DNA from 2 places in the Streptomyces sp. NPDC021562 genome. Region 2 is predicted to be linked to the other one. Evidence: riboswitches for the same ligand, from Rfam matches in the RefSeq annotation. Region 2 holds a riboswitch; the other holds the start of a gene.

Region 1 (3,190 bases), on a different contig from region 2:
GTCCAGCAGCTCGCACAGCGCGATGTCCTCGGCCAGCCCCAGCCGGGCCGCCCGCTCCCGCAGCCGCAGCACGGGGAGGGTGGGAACGCCCTCGCGGAGGTCCGTGCCCGGGGTCTTGCCGGACTCGTGCGAGTCGGAGGCGATGTCGAGGACGTCGTCGGCGAGCTGGAAGGCGACTCCGAGGCGTTCGCCGTACTGGGTGAGGACGTCCACGACCGTCTCGTCGGCACCGGACATCATCGCGCCGAAACGGCAGGAGACCGCCACCAGCGAGCCCGTCTTGCCGCCGAGGACGTCGAGGTAGTGGTCGACCGGGTCGCGCCCGTCCGAAGGCCCCGCCGTCTCCAGGATCTGGCCGGTCACCAGCCGCTCGAACGCGAGGGCCTGAACGCGGACCGCCTCGGGCCCGAGGTCGGCGAGGATCTGCGAGGCACGCGCGAACAGGAAGTCGCCGGTGAGGACGGCGACGGAGTTGCCCCAGCGGGTGTTGGCGCTGTCCACACCGCGCCGCACGGCGGCCTCGTCCATGACGTCGTCGTGGTACAGGGTGGCGAGGTGGGTCAGCTCGACGACGACGGCCGACGGCACGACACCCGGTGCGTAGGGGTCGCCGAACTGCGCGGCGAGCATCACCAGCAGCGGCCGGAACCGCTTGCCGCCAGCCCGTACGAGGTGCTGCGCGGCCTCCGTGATGAAGGGGACCTCGCTCTTGGTGGCCTCTAGCAGGCCTTCCTCGACAGCCGCCAATCCGGCCTGGACATCGGCTTCCAGAGCCTGGTCCCGCACGCTCAGCCCGAACGGCCCGACGACGGTCACGAGGGTCTCCTGTCTGCTGGTGTCCACTGGCGATTACACGGTTTGTCGATAGGTCGCTGCCATCACTCAAGTCAGCGTATCCGGTCAGGTTTCGATCACCGAGGGCGCCCACGGTTACGCCCCGGGCACCATCGGATCACGACCGGTATGTTTTTGATCAGATGATAAGACATGACATCCACCGACTTGGCCGATGTCACCCACCTGGACGCACTCTCCCCGGGTGACCAGGATCACGCACGCCACCCCTCGGGAATTCCCGGCGCTCCGCGCGGCCTTGACGCAATCGGCCGTCAACACGTCGACCACGCCCGACGAATGACGCCCGAATGACTCATTCACTCCCTAGAGCCGCAATTCCATTCAATAAGACAATTAGGACAATCACCGAATCCCTGGGCGACGCGGACGGATTCAACTAATCCCTCATGCCCTTTTTGCCGTGATTGCGGTTTCGTGAAGTAGGTCACTCGGACCCCCGTGTCCCGCACGCCGCACGACGCCCTGCCTCGCCTTTCCCTGTGCGCCAGTTGAGGCTTGGCAACCGCAAAGGATCAAGTGCCCCATACGCCTCAGATCAAGGTCAATCGGCGCGTTGTGTGAATCCACCACTTGTTCCGGACATGTGCTCTCGCATACGTTCCCGCTCGCCGGGCGGACGCCGAATCCTGCCGCCGCCCGGCCCAACCCATCGACGAGTTCATTCGCACGGCAGGAGCGGGGGACCCAGGTAAGTCGCCGGACCGGGCGGCCGCCGTCATCGACGGACGCCGTCCCGGACCGGCTAGGGGTGAAGTCGCGTCGCCTTCGGGTGACGCGACCGGGCACTCCCCGAGCCCGAACCCGACAGCTCACCTCGCAGGCGACGGAGAGGAACTTCGCCATGCCTGCTGCCGCCCAGTCCCGCCGCACCCGCATCGCCCGCACGCTCGCCGCCGCCGGTACCGGCGCCGCCGTACTCGCCCTTCCGCTCATCGGCGCGGCCGACGCCTCCGCCGCCACCCCCACCACCGCCGTCACGGCCTCGACGACGCCCGCCGGGTACCCGAACAACCTCGACGGCTGGATCCGCGAGTCGCTCGCGATCATGGCCCAGAAGGGCATCCCGGGCACCTACAACGGCATCTACCGCAACGTGATCCGCGAGTCGTCCGGCAACCCGCGGGCCATCAACCTCTGGGACTCCAACGCGGCCGCCGGCATCCCGTCCAAGGGCCTGCTCCAGGTGATCGACCCGACGTTCAACGCGTACCACGTGGCGGGCACGTCCTTCGACATCTACGACCCGGTCGCGAACATCACCGCCGCCTGCAACTACGCCGCCGCGCGGTACGGCTCGATCGACAACGTCCACGGCGCGTACTGACCGGCGCGCCCCGCATCAGACGAAGAGTCTTTCGAGGACGACGGCGATGCCGTCGTCCTCGTTCGACGTGGTGATCTCGTCGGCCCTCGCCCGGAGCTCGGGGTGCGCGTTGGCCATGGCCACTCCGTAGGCCGCCCAGTCGAACATCGGGATGTCGTTGGGCATGTCACCGAAGGCGATGGCCCGTTCGGGGCACAGCCCCAGGTGGTCGGCGGCCAGCGCCAGCCCGGTCGCCTTGGTCACCCCGCACGGCTGGAGCTCCACCGTCCCCGGTCCCGACATGGTGACCGTCGCCAGCGAACCCACCACCGCGCGGGCGGTCGCCGCCAGTTCGTCGTCGGACAGGGTGTGGTGGCGCAGCAGCACCTTGCTGATGGGCGCGCACCACAGGTCGTCACGCCGGTCCACGCGCAGGGCGGGCAGCGTGGGGTGGGGCATCAGGTAGCCCGGTTCGATGAGCGTGAGCCCGTCCACGCCGTCCTGATCGACCGCCGCGTACACCTGGCCGACCTCGGCCTCGACCTTGCCGAGCGCGGTCTCCGCCAGTTCCCGGTCCAGGGTGACCGACCACAGCAGACGGTGCGTGCCGGCGTCGTACACCTGCGCGCCCTGGCCGCAGACCGCGAGTCCCGTGCAGCCGAGATCGTCGAGGAGCGGGCGCACTCTCGGCGCGGGGCGGCCGGTCACCACGAGGTGCGTGGCACCGGCCCGGCCGGCCCGCGCCAGGGCGGCGAGCGACCGGTCCGACAGGGTGTCGTCGGCACGCAGCAGCGTGCCGTCCAGGTCGGTGGCGATCAGCGAGTACGGGGAAGGTGCGACCATGATCAGAGAATACGGACGGCACGCCCCTGAGACTCACGGTGCGTTTCGGCCTCAAGTGGCGTCCGCCGTCTCGGTGGTGAGGCGCCGTCAGTGCGGCCGGTGACGTCTGCGCGGGCGCGGCTGCGGGAGGCGCCGGCCGGGGGCCGGAGAGGTTTCCTGCGGCCGACGCCGACGACCACCGCCTTG
Region 2 (3,190 bases):
AGGTAGAGGCTACTCGTCAACTGGTCGAGAACAACCACATCCAGATCAGAAGTGCTCGGAAATGAGAAGATTACGAAAGGGCCGGTGATGCCGACATGCGCCCCCGCCGCGAACGGCAGCACCTGGAGCCGCACCTGCGGCAACCGGGCCGCCTCCGTCAGCCGCTCCAGCTGTCGGGCCATCACCCCCGGGCCGCCCACCTCCCGGCGCAGCACCGCCTCGTCCAGGACCGCGCTCAGTTTCAGCGGCGGATCACCCCGGAGCACGTCCTGCCTGGCCAGACGCACCTCCACCAGGGCGTCGAGGGCCTGTTCGTCGAGCCCGTCGGCGGCCACCCGGGTCACCGCGCGGGCGTACTCGGCGGTCTGCAGGAGCCCCGGCACCACCGAGGTCTCCAGCGTGCGCATCGCGCTCGCCTGCGACTCCAGGCTGATGAAATCCCGGTAGGCGGGCGGCAGCACCCCCCGGTAGGCGTGCCACCAGTGATGTCGTCCCGCGGTGTCCTCCGACCCCGCCAATACCAGCAGCAACTCGCGCAGCTGCCCCTCGGCCACCCCGTAGGCGTCGAGAAGTAACCGCACATCGGCCGGTTTCACACCGCTGGCGCCGGTCTCGATCCGGCTCACTTTCGACTGGTGCCAGCCCACCAGGCGGGCGGCCTCGCCGCTCGTGAGACCCGCACCGGTGCGCAGCATGCGCAGTTCGGCGCCCAGTTTCCGGCGGCGTACCGCGGGACCGTTCTGCATGGGCTACTCCCTACTCAATCTGGCCGCCCATATACGGTCCGGTGTCGCAGAGTTCACCGCTTCGAGCGACAGATATATGCACATCTTGGTGGATCGCTCCCCGCGACCGGCCCCGTAATGGCAGTCTGGCGGAGAAGTACCAGTCCGGGACCGTACTCGAACCATCCCCACCGTGCCGGACTCCGGTCCCGAGGAAGTCGGACTCCGGTCCCGAGGAAAGGGACGACGTCGCCATGGCAGACCATCTGGAAGCATCCGTCACCCTGCCGAGCGAACCCGCCTCGGTCGCCGCGGCCCGGGCGTATGCGCTGGACACCCTCGCGGAGTGGGGACTGCCACCGGAGACGGAAACGGCGGACACCGTCCGCCTCATCGTCTCCGAGCTCGCCACCAACGCCGTGCAGCACACCTTCGGGCAGTCGCCCACCTTCACGCTGGACCTCGGCCTCGACCGGGACGAGCACCTGCGCATCGGCGTCACGGACAGTCATCCGCGCTTCCCCAGGAGACTTCCCGCCGCGGTCCAGCAGGACAACGGCCGCGGCATGGTCATCATCCGCTGGCTCACCGCCGAGTACGGCGGCAGACTCCGGGTCCGCCCCACCCGGGAGGGCGGCAAGACGGTCTTCGTCGAACTGCCCTGGACGGTCCCGGCCCACCCCGTCACCGCGGCCGGCCAGCAGGAGCCGTAGCCCTGAGCTCCCGCCGGCCGGTGCGCGGCGGGGTCAGCTGACCCGGCCGTACCAGACGCTCTTCGTCCAGATCTTCTGGAGCTTCACCACGTCCCCGGTCTTCGGGGCGTGCCAGATCTTTCCCTTCCCGGCGTAGATGCCGACGTGGTACACGCTGGAACCCGAGTGGAAGAAGACCAGGTCCCCGGCCTTGCGGCTGCCGGCCGAGATGTGACGGGTCTTGTTGTACTGCTGGGCCGCCGTTCGCGGCAGGGTCTTGCCCGCCTTCTTGAACGAGTACAGCGTGAGCCCGGAGCAGTCGAACCTGTTCGGTCCGGTGGCGCCCCACCGGTAGGGTGAGCCCTTTTTCGAGGCGGCGACCTGCAGTGCCTTCGTCGCCAGCGTGGCGGCCGAGGCGTCGGAGGCGACACCAGGGATCACGATCGAGCCGCCCACGGCGGCGATCGTCAGCGCCGAGGCCGTACCGGCCCGGGCCATGAGCGACGGAACACGATTGAGCGCAGTCATGCGCAACCCTTCGTCAGCCGCCTGTGAAGGATGACCTGTCGGATTCGGGCTGGCGAAGTTGCCCGGCCGCGTTGCCACGGCTTCACCCCAAGGGCTGCTCGGTCCGGTCATGGCGTGACCGTTCCGGCGACCCGTCGTGCTTGGGTCCTCCACTCCTGCCGATGCACTGCTGTCGACGTCATCCGGGCGGCGGCAGGACTCGGCGTCCGCCCGGACCGCCCCGCCGTGGTGGCGGGGGCTTGTCGTCAGACAGGGATCTTCACGCACTCGTGTCCGAAAATCCCAACGGAACCGGGGATTTGTGGGGTTACTCACCACCCACCCGTTCGGGTGGACAGCCCTGTGTTCGATTCTCCGTCAACTCCACTGCGTAGGCCCGGACCTGCGTCGAAGCGCTCCACGACCCCTGTGGAGCAGGCGAGTCGAGCGGCTTTTTCGGTCAGGTAAAACCACGCCACACTCCGCCGAACGGCGGTAACCCCTTTGGGTCGTTTCAACTCCGGCCCGGGCGTGGCGTCGACGCATCGGCCTGGACTCCTGCGGAGGTCACCGTACGCAGTCGGGCGGGAGTGCGACGCGAGCGGTCCGGCGCTCGCCGTCGAGCACCCGCAACGCCCGTGCCAGCGTGTCCCCGTGCAGCTCCGTCTCGCCCCGTCGATGCATCAGGGCCAGCGCGTCGCGCAGCTCGGACGCCGCGCGCACCAGCGCCTGCGCGGCGCGCAGACCGCGGTAGGTGTCCTCGTTCTGCGCCGGGTTGATACGGCCCAGCAGGTCGACCACGTCCAGGTAACGGTCGATCAGCTCGCCCTCCGCGCGGGTCAGCGCGGGCAGCGGCGGCAGCTCCGGTGGCAGCATCGGCGGCTCACCCCGCGTGCGGCCGGCCGAGCGGGGGCCGGTGCGCGGGCATGACCCGGTCCGCCAGCCCGTACGCCACCGCCCCCGGCGCGTCCAGGACCAGGTCCCGCTCCAGGTCCTGCTGGACCTGCCCGGGGGTGCGCCCGGTGTGCCGGACGAGCATCTCCTCCACCATCGCGCGGGTCCTTTCCCACTCCGCCGCCTGGATGAACAGATCGCTCGGCCGGCCCTGCACCGGCTCCGGCAGGGCCGGTTGCCGCAGCACCACGCGGGCGCCGGGCAGCACCGAGCGTTTGCCCGGGGTGCCGGCCGCGAGCAGCACCGCGGCCGCGGCGCCGGCCTGCCCCAGGCAGACGGTCTCCACCTCGCAGGTGACGTACCGGAGCGTGT

The links. Region 2 has a riboswitch for cyclic di-AMP ahead of AB0G52_RS15580 (C40 family peptidase). Riboswitches for the same ligand answer to the same signal wherever they lie in the genome.
Positions count from the first base shown of each region.
Region 1: it holds a riboswitch for cyclic di-AMP, as region 2 does, so the genes downstream of both, AB0G52_RS20145 (transglycosylase SLT domain-containing protein) here and AB0G52_RS15580 (C40 family peptidase) in region 2, are expected to answer to the same signal.

Region 1 is NZ_JBFACN010000012.1:92,003-95,192, forward strand. It holds gene AB0G52_RS20140 (polyprenyl synthetase family protein) at 1-816, opposite strand, end outside; cyclic di-AMP (ydaO/yuaA leader) riboswitch at 1,499-1,694, shown strand; gene AB0G52_RS20145 (transglycosylase SLT domain-containing protein) at 1,700-2,182, shown strand; gene AB0G52_RS20150 (HAD family hydrolase) at 2,198-3,004, opposite strand.
Region 2 is NZ_JBFACN010000009.1:4,618-7,807, forward strand. It holds gene AB0G52_RS15570 (Scr1 family TA system antitoxin-like transcriptional regulator) at 1-746, opposite strand, end outside; gene AB0G52_RS15575 (ATP-binding protein) at 980-1,438, shown strand; gene AB0G52_RS15580 (C40 family peptidase) at 1,472-1,945, opposite strand; cyclic di-AMP (ydaO/yuaA leader) riboswitch at 1,949-2,133, opposite strand; gene AB0G52_RS15585 (hypothetical protein) at 2,492-2,800, opposite strand; gene AB0G52_RS15590 (ATP-dependent Clp protease proteolytic subunit) at 2,808-3,190, opposite strand, start outside.